4 regions of the Clostridium sp. CM038 genome follow, and region 4 is predicted to be linked to each of the others. Evidence: riboswitches for the same ligand, from Rfam matches in the RefSeq annotation. Region 4 holds a riboswitch; each other region holds the start of a gene.

Region 1 (3,169 bases), 660 kb from region 4:
AAGGTTACGTCAAATGTAAGGAATACATTTCTTGCAAGTTGTTGCGTTATTGTTGAACCACCTTGTACGATAGCTCCCTTGGATTTTATATATACCCAGACAGCTCTCCTTATACCTTTATAATCTATACCACCATGTTTATAAAATCTTTGGTCTTCTATTGAAGTGACAGCTTTACCTACATAGGGATTTAAGTCTGCTTCTTTTGTGTAATAATATGTATTGGTCTTAAATTCTTTTAATAGTTTACCATTAGTATCAAAAAATTGTGTTGGTTTTCGGGTATTAAAGGAGGTTTCGTTTATGGTTTGTGCTATATTGTTAGCATCTTTTATAGTTGCCTCTATTTTAGGACCATATTTAATATAACCATATCCTAAAGTTATCGTAGCCGATACGAAAATTATTGCAGAAAATATCAATAAACCTTTAACGATTTTTTTCCAAAGTTTCTTTTTAACCGGTGCTATTTTTATGGGTTCTACATTTTGATTATCATCCATTAATATCTCCTCCTTTTTTTATTATACAAAAAATGTCCAGGGTTAGCCCTGGATGACCACGCTTCATACATACGTAAAGGGGGGGGCTTACTTGGTCGCCATAAGTATTTTCCTGTTTTTAGTCCTATATTCAATTGTTATTACTGAATTCTAATACTAGGTCACATAAAAGAGACCTTATGGGTCTCTCTTATACTATTAAAAAAGTGCTTAGTTTATGTGTGTATAATACAATTATTTTACAATTTTGTCAATAACACCAAGTTATATGATGTGATTTCTATTGATGTTAATTATTTCTTATTGGCATTTCAAACATTAGCCATACAATGTATCCTCCTAGAACAATATAATTATTACAATATATTATAACATAAATAATGTAACATGAATATTTATGTTATATATAAAGTATGAACAAAATATATATTATGATGAAACATCATTAGACAGTTGTATGATGTTTGGAGAAGGTGTATATAAAAACTTCTTTACATAGCATTCATATAGTGATATTATAAATCTAATTTAATAAATAAGTTAATTCTCATCAAGAGAGATAGAGGGACTGGCCCGATGACATCTCGGCAACCATCAGACGTATTGTCTGAATAGGTGCTAAATCCTGCGTTAATTTCATTGTAAATTAGCGGAAGATGAGAGAGGTGTCTTTGTAATTTTATACCTCTTTCATCATTATATAATGATGAAAGAGGTTTTTGTTTTTTTGAATAGATGTAAATAAAATTTAATAGTGTCTTATCAAGAGAGGTGGAGGGACTGGCCCTATGAACCCCGACAACCAGTATCATATTATGATACATGGTGTTAATTCCTGCAGCATTGCTGCAAGATAAGAATAAGTTTGGAAGTAGTGCCCAAGTTTATTCTTGGGCTCTATTTTTTTAGAGTGATGTTTAAAGAAAGGATCAAAAGGTAAAGATGAATTATAAGAAATGAAAAGGAGAAGGGATATCATGATTAAAGTTCGAGGTGTAAGTAAAAGTTTTTCAGGGGTTAAAGTGTTAAATGATGTTTCATTTACAGTGGAGGAAGGTGATATTTATGGTGTTATTGGTCACAGTGGAGCTGGTAAATCCACTTTACTTAGATGCTTTAATGGGCTTGAAACCTATGATACAGGTACCATTAATATAATGGAAAAAGGGGTGAAACAGCTAAGTTTGAAAGAACTTCGCGAGTTTAGGAAAAATGTAGGCATAATATTTCAAAGTTTTAATCTTATTAACAGTAAAAATGTTTTTGAAAACATAGCATTTCCACTAGAAATATGGGGAAACGATAAAAATTTTATTAAAAAAAGAGTAGATAGCTTAATAGAGTTAGTAGGACTTAAGGATAAAGCAAACACCAATGTAAAACAACTTAGCGGAGGGCAGAAGCAAAGAGTTGGAATTGCAAGAGCGCTTTCACTTAATCCGAAAATATTACTTTGTGATGAAGCTACCTCTGCACTAGATCCTAAAACTACAAAATCTATATTAGAGCTTTTAAGGGCTATCAATAACAAATTTAATATAACAATTATTGTAGTTACCCATCAGATGGAAGTGGTAAAAGAAATTTGTAATAAATTTATTCTTTTAGAAGGAGGGGAAATTAAAAGCCATGGCATTACCGATGAACTATTTATTAGGCCAACAAAGGAAATGCAAACACTTATGGGAGAGGAAGAATTACTGCCTAGCACGGGATATAACATTAAAATATTTTTTACAAAGGAAATTACCCAGAGTTGCCTTATAACATCAATTGCCAGGGAGTTAAATATTGATTTTTCAATAGTATGGGGCAGGCTTGAAAAATTTAGGGATAACGTAATGGGAAGTCTCATAATAAATGCAAGTAAAGAGAATAAGAAGAAGATATTAAATTATTTAGATGAAAAATCTATAGAGTGGGAGCTCATTAATTATTCTGTGCAGCTTGAGAAGCACAAGGGAGAGAGTATAAATGCTATTTAAAGATATTTTATTACCTGCACTAAAAGAAACTATATATATGGTAACATTATCCACGATTTTTACAGTTATTTTAGGGTTTATTTCAGCAGTAGGATTAATTATAACTGGACCTATTGGCCTAAGGCCAAACACTTTAATCTATAAAATCTTAAATTTAGTAATAAATGTACTTAGGTCTTTTCCGTTTATTATACTAATGATATCTATATTCCCTTTAACTAAGCTTATAGTTGGAACAACAATAGGTACTAATGCAGCTATAGTTCCTCTAACGCTTGGTGCAGCACCTTTTGCTGCAAGAATAATAGAATCTGCACTTTTAGAAGTGGATTATGGAATTGTTGAAGCAGCTAAGTCATTTGGTGCAAAAACCTATCAAATTATATTTAAGGTTATGTTAAAAGAGGCAATGCCGTCTATAGTTCTTGGAGTTACGTTAACAATAATAAACATTATAGGTTACTCAGCTATGGCTGGGACAATTGGTGGAGGGGGACTTGGAGATGTAGCCGTAAAATATGGTTACTATAGATTTAAGTCAGATATCATGATATACACTGTAATTATATTAATTGCAGTTGTGCAAGTAATTCAAGCCTTAGGAAATATATTGTACAGAAAAATGATTAAATAAGTTTTGAATTATAAAAATATTAAAAGAAAAATAAGAGGAGGAAATTA
Region 2 (3,169 bases), 200 kb from region 4:
TATCGCATCCACCAATAAGTTCAACCACAATTTTTATACTTTCATCATTTATAATATCATCAATGTTATCTGTTAATAGGCCATTAGGTGCTTTGACATCTCTTTTTTTATTTATATCTTTTACAAGTATTTTAGCAACTTCTATTTCATAATTTGAACGTTTCATTATTTCTTTTTTATTTTCCTGAAGTATTTTCCATACACCTGTCCCAACATTTCCAAAACCTAAAATCGCTATTTTTACCTTTTTCATATTAGTTTTCCTTTCTAAACTTTAAAGTTATTCCTCCGTCATCTAAGGTGATGGAGGAATATAGTTAGGAACAAGACCTTATTTTGAAACCAACTGCCAAAGAATTATTAACTTTTTATTGAATAGATTTTTCTAGAGCTTGCGTCAAATCGTATATAATGTCATCGATACCCTCAACACCAATTGAAAGTCTTATCAAATCTGAAGTAACTCCAGCAGATTTTTGCTCCTCTGCGTTAAGCTCTGCATGAGTTGTGCTTGAGGGGTGAATTACTAGAGATTTTGCATCTGCAACATTTGCAAGCAGCGAAAATAATTCTACACTATTAATAAATTTCTTTCCAGATTCAAGGCCACCTTTTATTCCAAAAGTGAATATTGATCCTGCGCCCTTTGGTAGGTATTTTTTAGCTAATTCTTTATATTTGCTCCCTTCAAGTTCAGGATAATTTACCCATGAAACATTTGGATGCTTACTCAAAAATTTAACAACTTGCCTAGCGTTTGCTACATGTCTCTCAACTCTTAATGATAATGACTCCAAACCTTGAAGAAATAAAAATGCACTTTGAGGGCTAAGCGTAGCACCGGTGTTTCTTAAAAGTTGAACTCTAGCTTTCAAAGCAAATGCTGGAGCACCTAAATTAGCATATACTATTCCATTATAACTTTTATCCGGAGTTGTAAAATCAGGGAATTTACCGCTTGCTGCCCAATCAAATTTACCAGCATCAACTATAATTCCACCAATAGTAGTTCCATGTCCTCCAATGAACTTTGTTGCTGAATGAATAATTACATCTGCACCATACTCAATTGGACGACAAAGGAATGGAGTTGCAAAGGTATTGTCAATAATAAGGGGTATTTTATTTTCATGAGCAATATTCGCTACTGCCTCTATATCTAGAACGTTTATTTTTGGGTTTCCCATTGTTTCAGCATAAAGTGCTTTTGTTTTATTCGAGATAGCTTTTCTAAAATTTTCAGGATCATCTGGATCAACAAATGTTACGTTAATTCCAAGTTTTCTAAGAGTAACATTAAATAGTTCATAAGTACCACCATATAGAGTGCTTGCAGCTACTATTTCATCACCTGAATTTGCTACATTAAGTATTGCATAGAATGTTGCAGCTATTCCTGAAGCTGTAGCAAGTCCTGCTACTCCGCCTTCAAGAGCGGCTACTCTTTTTTCAAAAACGTCTGTAGTTGGGTTCATTATTCTTGAATATATATTTCCTTCTTCTTTTAATTGAAATAAATTTGCTGCATGATCTGCATTTTTAAAAACATAAGATGATGTTTGATAAATTGGAACTGCTCTTGATCCTGTAGTAGGATCTGGAACCTGCCCTGCATGTACCTGTAATGTTTCAAAACTTAATTTTCGCTCACTCATATTAATTTCTCCTTTTATAATTATTTTTCAAAAAAAAGCTGCTCTCCTATAAGGAAAGCAGCATGATTAATTTTATTAAACAATAAAATTGTATCATAAAATTTGCTATCGTCCTTATCTTTCAGATTTTACAATCTGATGGAATTGACACCATTGCACTTCTTTTAAAAATGCTGGTTGTCGGGCATCATCGGGCCAGTCCCTCTGCCGCTCTGGATAAGTTATATTTAGTTGTTAGTATTTAGTACATTATTTATTTAGATTTTTGGGGAAGAAAAAAAGCTACTTTCCTATAAGGAAAGTAGCAATAGTTAACTTTAATAAACAATAAAATTGTATCATAAAATTTGCTAACATCCTTATCTTTCAGATTTTACAATCTGCAGGAATTGACACCACTACATTCGAATAAGAATGCTGGTTGTCGGGCTTCATCGGACCAGTTCCTCTGCCACTCTGGATAAGTTGTATTCAGTTATTAGTATTTAGTATATTACTCATAAAAACAATTGTCAATACTTTTTTAAAAGATAAAATTATTTTAATTATGCCCTTTTATAATACTATATGCTGCACTGAACATACCAAATAAAATGCCAACGATAGGGAATATAATCCAATTAATGTGCCATAGATTAAAAACTAATCCACTGACAAGGAAGATACAGATTGCTAATGGCCATACGATAGCAGCAACTGCACCAATAAGTTTATTATCTTCAGTTTTTTCTTTTGAAAAGTCACCAATCTGTAAAAGAATACTAAAACTCTGCTTAATATTTCCAAAATATATAAAGAGGAAAACGGCAATAGCAATCATCACAAGTAAAACAACTACTCCGTAGCTAGATGCATTGTCGCCAAAAGCAGATGATACAAAAAGTGCAACTGGTGATATGACACATATGCACACACCTGTTATTACAGATATCATATGGGTTGATGCAAAAGCATTATTTTTTTGATTTACAATTACTTTTACATGAGGAGGCAAATCAAAACCGCTTTGTAGATACTTGTATTTTTCTAGCTTTATACCGGAATAAATGAATAAAGCTATAGCAGGTACAAGTAGAATAAATAGTGGAATAATACCAAACATATCGCTGAAATTTTTTGAAATACCTTTACCGAGAATGCCATTATCTACGAGAGTGGTAATTAATATTAATATAGCCGTTGCTACAATACATAAAGAAACACCAATACCCAACAATAAGCCAGATCTCTTTTTTTCAGCCATAAAATTATCTGCATCTTCCTGTGTAATGGTTTTAAGTATAACATCATCTTTCATATGTTCGATGCCGAGTTCATCAATTAATTCGTCAATATTGCCAAATTCTGAAATTACAATACCAATGGCCTCATTTTCTGATTTTCCATCATTCTTATTCTCGTTATATTTTTCTTCCATATTCCATAATAAATCGTTTTTTAATTTGACCGTCTGATTTGTTCTTGGTAGGACTTTAAACATATTATCTAAATAATTTTTTATAGTTTCCATTTTA
Region 3 (3,169 bases), 380 kb from region 4:
TGCAGCTGTTTCTATGACCGCTGTATCCCTAGAAAACAATGCTGTAAGCGATGTTGGATTCCATTGTGCATATGCATAACATATTATTCCTAATATTAATGAGCATCCCGTGCCTATATACAAACATTGTTTTGCTCTTTCCTTCTTTCCTGCCCCCATATTCTGAGCTGTCATTGATGCAATTGCTGAAGCAAATGCAATCGTTGGAAGCATTGTAAATACAATTATTTTTTCGACAACACCTACAGATGCAGAAGCAGTAAGTCCCATTACATTAATAACTGCTGTAATTATTATAAAAGAAATATTAATTAAACCATCCTGTAATGCTATTGGTAATCCTAGCTTAAATACCTTCTTTGCTTTTCCTGCTTCAATCCTAATATGACTACGATGAAACTCAAAGTTAAAACCTATCTTTTTTATATACAGCACCCCAATTATGAAGCTTATAGCTTGAGCAGCTATAGTAGCAATTGCAGCTCCTGGAGCCCCCATATGGAACCCACCCACTAATATTAAATCTACCATAATATTAGTTACGCAAGCTACCGCAATAAAGAATAATGGTGCTTTTGAATTGTCTAGCCCTCGCAGAATACCACTCAACGCATTGTACCCTATAATAAATGGAATACCACAAGAACAGATAAAAATATATTGTTTTGTGTATTCAAATGCCTCTGTTGGCGTATTCATTAAATTTGTAATAGTACCTGTCATTACCACCATAATTACAGTCAACACAGCTGCTATTATACCAAATGTACAAATGATAGTTCCAACTGACTCTGCAATATCTTTATATTTTTTTGCACCCAAATAGTTGCCAATTAAAATAGTACCTCCAGTTGTTAATCCAAGGATAACGCTTGTGATTGTCTGCATAATCTGGCTTCCTGTTGCCACAGCAGAAACTTGCGCCGAATTATCAAACTGTCCAACAACCAACAAATCAGCTGCACCATAGAGTGCTTGCAACAAGCTTGCTAATAGAAACGGAAATGCAAATTTTAAAAGCGTTGGGATAACCTTACCCTCTGTTAAAGTATTCTCTTGTTTCATAATAACCTTTCCTTCTGTTAAAATGTTCTGTTGTGTCATAATATGTGCCTCCTAAAATAAAAAAATGCTGGATAAGGCAGTTGGCTTTATCCAACCATCTTATCCAGCATATAATTATCTATATACCCTCCGATGAACAGTAGCAATCGTAACACATATGTTCAATATTGTCAAAAATAAAACAAAGACATTTTTACCTATTGACAATTGCTTTTACGAGTAATATACTAAGCAATAACAACTGAATACAACTTATCCAGAGCGGCAGAGGGACTGGCCCGATGATGCCCGACAACCAGCATTCTTAAGTGGAGTGCAATGGTGTCAATTCCATCAGATTATAAAATCTGAAAGATAAGGACGATAGCAAATTTTATAATACAATTTTATTGTTTATTAAAGTTAATCATGCTGCTTTCCTTATAGGAAAGCAGCTTTTTTTTATAAGATGCCTAATTACAAGGAGGATGCAAATGCCAATAAAAATACCTGACAATCTTCCAGCGTTTAAAACTTTAAATAAAGAGAACATTTTTACTATTACAGAAGACTGCGCATTTCACCAAGATATTCGGCCTTTAAAAATTGTGATTTTAAACCTTATGCCAACAAAAATCGATACTGAAACACAAATTTTAAGACTTCTTGGGAACTCTCCACTACAGATTGATATAGTTCTTCTTCACCCTGCAAGCCATGCATGTAAAAATATATCGCAGGAACATTTAATTAAATTTTATAACACTTTTGAAGAAATAAAGAATTCTAGATTTGATGGAATGATAATAACTGGAGCGCCAATTGAAAGTATTCCCTTTGAAGAAGTGGATTACTGGGAGGAGCTTAAAAAAATTATGGAATGGAGTGTTCACAATGTATACTCTACCTTGCATATTTGTTGGGGTGCTCAAGCAGGGCTTCATTATCATTACGGAGTGCAAAAACATAAACTTGATAGTAAAGTATTTGGAGTGTTTAAACATAAAATAACAAAGCAAAACGTTAAACTTTTGAGTGGATTTGATGATGAATTTTATGTTCCACATTCAAGACATACTGAAATAAGAAAAGTTGATATTGATAAAATAGATGAGCTTGAAATTTTATCAGAATCTGAGGAATCAGGCATTTACATTGTATCAGCAAAAAAGGGAAGACAAATTTTTATAACCGGGCATTCAGAGTATGATCCATTAACATTAAAAAATGAATATGACAGGGATATAGCAAACGGCTTAAATATAAATGTCCCCAAAAATTATTATCCAAAAGACGATCCATTAAAAATACCTATCGTAAAATGGAGAGGTCACTCAAGTTTGCTTTTTTTAAACTGGTTAAATTATTATGTTTATCAGGAGACACCTTACAATTTGGTGTACCTAGAATAATACATATAAAAGTTGGGCCCCTAGTAACTTAGGGACCCAACTCTAAATATTGAACTTTATTAAAATTTAATCTGTATTAGAAATACGTTTCTTAAATTCTTCCATGTCATGGAATGAACTTATATATACCCTATGTAAGGAAAGTATACCATCCTCTTTGGAAGACCATCTGCCGTCAGTACTAAAAGCCATTGTATACCCTGCTTCTCGTACAGCCTCAATTGAAGTTTTGCTGTATCCACCATAAGGGTAGGAAAAGAATTTTATTTGTTTATTTAATATTTTTTCCAAATCTTTTTTAGATTTAACTAAAGTTTCTAGTTGCTTATCCTTAGGCATCTCTTTTAAATTTTCATGCTTTACGGTATGACTCCCTATTTCCACTCCATATTTTTCCATTTCCACAAGCTGTTTCGAAGTCATATAGTTAGGACTTTTATCAATACTACCAGTAATAACAAAAATTGTTGCTTTAAAATTATACTTTTTCAAAACAGGGAACATATCCGTATAATTATCTTCATAACCATCATCAAAAGTAAGAACTATGGATTTTTCAGGTATTGGTATATCCTTAATAAGATATTCATATAAATTTGTAAGTGTAATAGTATAATAACCATTATCTTTTAAATATTTTAGTTGCTCCTCAAATCTTTTAACAGGAAGACGAATAGGATTATCTTTTTCGTAGTCAATTGAATGGTACATTA
Region 4 (3,169 bases):
AATTAAAGCATGTTAAACAGGGCTCAAATTATTTTCTTCATTGGTAAGGGAGTGCAAATAGTATGAATGCAAGAGGGATCTGCTTAAAACATTAGCAATATCCATTACCAAGCTCAATCTTATGTTTCTATTTGTAAATAATTCACTATCATCACTTGAATCTACTATACCTATTAATGAAAGAGTGCCTACCTTAGGAAGGGTTTTCCCTACACCTTTGCCAGGATGAATTGGATAATTTCTAGCTTGGAGTTCTCCAATATTTGAAATGTCTCCTAAACAAGCATCTACACCTATTATAGTACAATTTGGGTGCAATGCATTTATTTTAGATAATTTACTATCTATGTTTAAGGCATGAATTGGATTATCTATAGTGCCATATACAGGTAATGGAAAGGAACTATTTTTTAAAAGTGTACCAACTAAAGGACCTAGACAATCGCCTATACATCTATCGGTACCTATGCAAACAACTAAAGTATTTTTGTCAATATAGTCTTTTAGAAAATTAGAAAGTGTATAGTATGCTAAAGGATCTTTATAATGGGTTTTAGCTTTACTCAAGAAATATACCTCCTTGTATTGCGCTGGGGAAAAATTATTAGTTTCCTATGAATAATTTATATGAATAAATCCCGTGTATTATTATAATAAAGAATAAAAAAATGATTAATTAAAAAATGATATATAAGTATATTAACTATATGAAGGAAAACCAAATAAAAAATATAATAAATTATTTGTGCAAATAGTAAGTTGTATCAATGCTTAATATTAAGCAAATATGCGAATAGTATAGTTATGGAGAGAAGAAGTCGTTTATTAAAGGATAATAGACTTGAAATTAATTAATTAAAGTTGTATAATAATTCTTGTCGACACGGTAAAACGGTAAAACGGCAAAATGATAAAACATAATATGCTGGCATGGCTCAACGGTAGAGCAGCTGACTTGTAATCAGCAGGTTGTAGGTTCAATTCCTATTGCCAGCTCCATAAGTGGAGGAGTTCCCGAGTGGCCAAAGGGGGCAGACTGTAAATCTGTTACGTAATGTTTCGATGGTTCGAATCCGTCCTCCTCCACCATTTATAATGGTTTACAATAAATTATGGCTTACAATAAATTATGGGAGCATAGCTCAGCTGGGAGAGCATCTGCCTTACAAGCAGAGGGTCACAGGTTCGAACCCTGTTGTTCCCACCATAATAATCTTTTTAAAATAGAATAAAATGCATGCTGGCATGGCTCAACGGTAGAGCAGCTGACTTGTAATCAGCAGGTTGTAGGTTCAATTCCTATTGCCAGCTCCACATATGGAGGAGTTCCCGAGTGGCCAAAGGGGGCAGACTGTAAATCTGTTACGTAATGTTTCGATGGTTCGAATCCGTCCTCCTCCACCAAAAGACATCTATAGATGTCTTTTTTTATTTTTTACAGGGTTTAGATTCTGTTGACACCATAGAATGCATATGGTATTATAATTAAAACTTAATAATTGATAACTCTTATCAAGAGAGGTGGAGGGAAAAAGGCCCTATGAAACCCGGCAACCGGTGCAATGCACCATGGTGCCAATTCCTGCAGTTATAATCTGCAAGATAAGGGAGATGATTAAATCACCTCTTCTTATATTTGGAAGAGGTTTTATTTTTTTATAGGGAAATTTTAGAGAATAGAAGGGAGAATTATAATGAAAAGATTATTTACATCAGAATCCGTTACAGAAGGACATCCAGACAAAATTTGTGACCAAATTTCAGATGCTGTACTTGATGCTATTTTAGAGCAAGATCCTTATGCTAGGGTTGCTTGTGAAACAGCGGTTACTACAGGAATGGTTTTAGTTATGGGAGAGATAACAACTAGTTGTTATGTAGATGTTCCTAAGGTTGTTAGGAATACCATTGAAGGCATAGGATATACTAGAGCAAAATACGGGTTTGATGCTAGCACATGCGCTGTACTTACGTCTATTAATGAACAATCAACAGATATAGCTATGGGAGTAGATGAGGCATTAGAATCTAAAGCAGGCGAGATTGATAAGGTTGACGCAATAGGTGCTGGTGATCAAGGCATGATGTTTGGATTTGCAACTAATGAGACACCAGAATACATGCCACTACCAATTGCTATGGCTCACAGATTAGCAAGAAAGTTAAGCGAAGTAAGAAAAAATGGCACATTAGATTACTTAAGACCGGACGGAAAGACTCAAGTTACTGTAGAGTATGAAGATAATAAGCCAGTAAGAATAGATACTATTGTTATTTCAACTCAACATGCGGAAGAAGCAACTCATGATCAAATTGAAAATGATTTAAAAGAGCATGTAATAAAACCTGTAGTTCCAAGTGGATTATTAGATGAAAATACTAAATATTATATAAATCCTACAGGCAGATTTGTAATTGGAGGACCGCAAGGAGACTCTGGTTTAACAGGAAGAAAAATAATAGTAGATACTTATGGTGGATATGGAAGACATGGAGGTGGAGCATTCTCAGGAAAGGATGCAACAAAAGTTGATAGATCCGCTGCATATGCTGCAAGATGGGTTGCTAAAAATTTAGTTGCTGCAGGAGTTTCAGATAAATTGGAAATTCAGTTAGCTTATGCTATAGGTGTAGCTAAACCGGTATCTATAGAGGTCGAAACTTTCGGAACAGGAAAAATTGACGATGATAAAATAGTTCAAATAGTTGAAAAAGTATTTGATTTAAGGCCAGCTGTAATTATAAGAGAATTAGAACTAAGAAGACCTGTTTATAAACAAGTAGCTGCCTATGGACATTTTGGAAGAATTGATTTAGATCTTTCATGGGAAAAACTAAACAAGGTTGATGAAATAAAAAAGTACGTATAATATAAAAAAAGGGATAACAATTATTAATTGTTATCCCTTTTTAGTGCATGTGATTATTAAGTAGTATTTTGATAAAACCTAAGATAGGGGTATACTGAACATAAGAGATGTAAAATACATATGATATAATAACATTAATAATAATATTATTGCTAATAATATTATTATTAATGTTATTATATGAATTTATAAATAGGAGAGATTTTATGCCGGAAATACAAGGGATAATCGAAGATGTAGTATTTCATAATGAAGAAAATGGATATATAATTGCTCATTTGAATGATAATAAAAAGCAG

The links. Region 4 has a riboswitch for S-adenosylmethionine ahead of metK (methionine adenosyltransferase). Riboswitches for the same ligand answer to the same signal wherever they lie in the genome.
Region 1: another riboswitch for S-adenosylmethionine. It lies ahead of ACWJKS_RS16910 (methionine ABC transporter ATP-binding protein); the one in region 4 lies ahead of metK (methionine adenosyltransferase).
Region 2: another riboswitch for S-adenosylmethionine. It lies ahead of ACWJKS_RS01850 (O-acetylhomoserine aminocarboxypropyltransferase/cysteine synthase family protein); the one in region 4 lies ahead of metK (methionine adenosyltransferase).
Region 3: another riboswitch for S-adenosylmethionine. It lies ahead of metA (homoserine O-acetyltransferase MetA); the one in region 4 lies ahead of metK (methionine adenosyltransferase).

What each region holds. Positions count from the first base shown of each region.
Region 1 covers NZ_CM143651.1:3,692,369-3,695,537, reverse strand. The annotation lists gene ACWJKS_RS16915 (transglycosylase domain-containing protein) at 1-503, opposite strand, end outside; SAM riboswitch class I at 1,048-1,166, shown strand; SAM riboswitch class I at 1,260-1,363, shown strand; gene ACWJKS_RS16910 (methionine ABC transporter ATP-binding protein) at 1,481-2,488, shown strand; gene ACWJKS_RS16905 (methionine ABC transporter permease) at 2,478-3,122, shown strand.
Region 2 covers NZ_CM143651.1:416,021-419,189, forward strand. The annotation lists gene ACWJKS_RS01845 (homoserine dehydrogenase) at 1-253, opposite strand, end outside; gene ACWJKS_RS01850 (O-acetylhomoserine aminocarboxypropyltransferase/cysteine synthase family protein) at 369-1,655, opposite strand; SAM riboswitch class I at 1,767-1,878, opposite strand; SAM riboswitch class I at 2,012-2,122, opposite strand; gene ACWJKS_RS01855 (permease prefix domain 1-containing protein) at 2,197-3,165, opposite strand; gene ACWJKS_RS01860 (PadR family transcriptional regulator) at 3,167-3,169, opposite strand, start outside.
Region 3 covers NZ_CM143651.1:595,164-598,332, reverse strand. The annotation lists gene ACWJKS_RS02760 (MATE family efflux transporter) at 1-1,104, opposite strand, end outside; SAM riboswitch class I at 1,315-1,426, shown strand; gene metA (homoserine O-acetyltransferase MetA) at 1,539-2,456, shown strand; gene ACWJKS_RS02750 (polysaccharide deacetylase family protein) at 2,523-3,169, opposite strand, start outside.
Region 4 covers NZ_CM143651.1:217,840-221,008, forward strand. The annotation lists gene yyaC (spore protease YyaC) at 13-567, opposite strand; tRNA gene ACWJKS_RS00970 (tRNA-Thr) at 925-999, shown strand; tRNA gene ACWJKS_RS00975 (tRNA-Tyr) at 1,005-1,089, shown strand; tRNA gene ACWJKS_RS00980 (tRNA-Val) at 1,132-1,207, shown strand; tRNA gene ACWJKS_RS00985 (tRNA-Thr) at 1,240-1,314, shown strand; tRNA gene ACWJKS_RS00990 (tRNA-Tyr) at 1,320-1,404, shown strand; SAM riboswitch class I at 1,507-1,609, shown strand; gene metK (methionine adenosyltransferase) at 1,695-2,870, shown strand; gene recD2 (SF1B family DNA helicase RecD2) at 3,077-3,169, shown strand, end outside.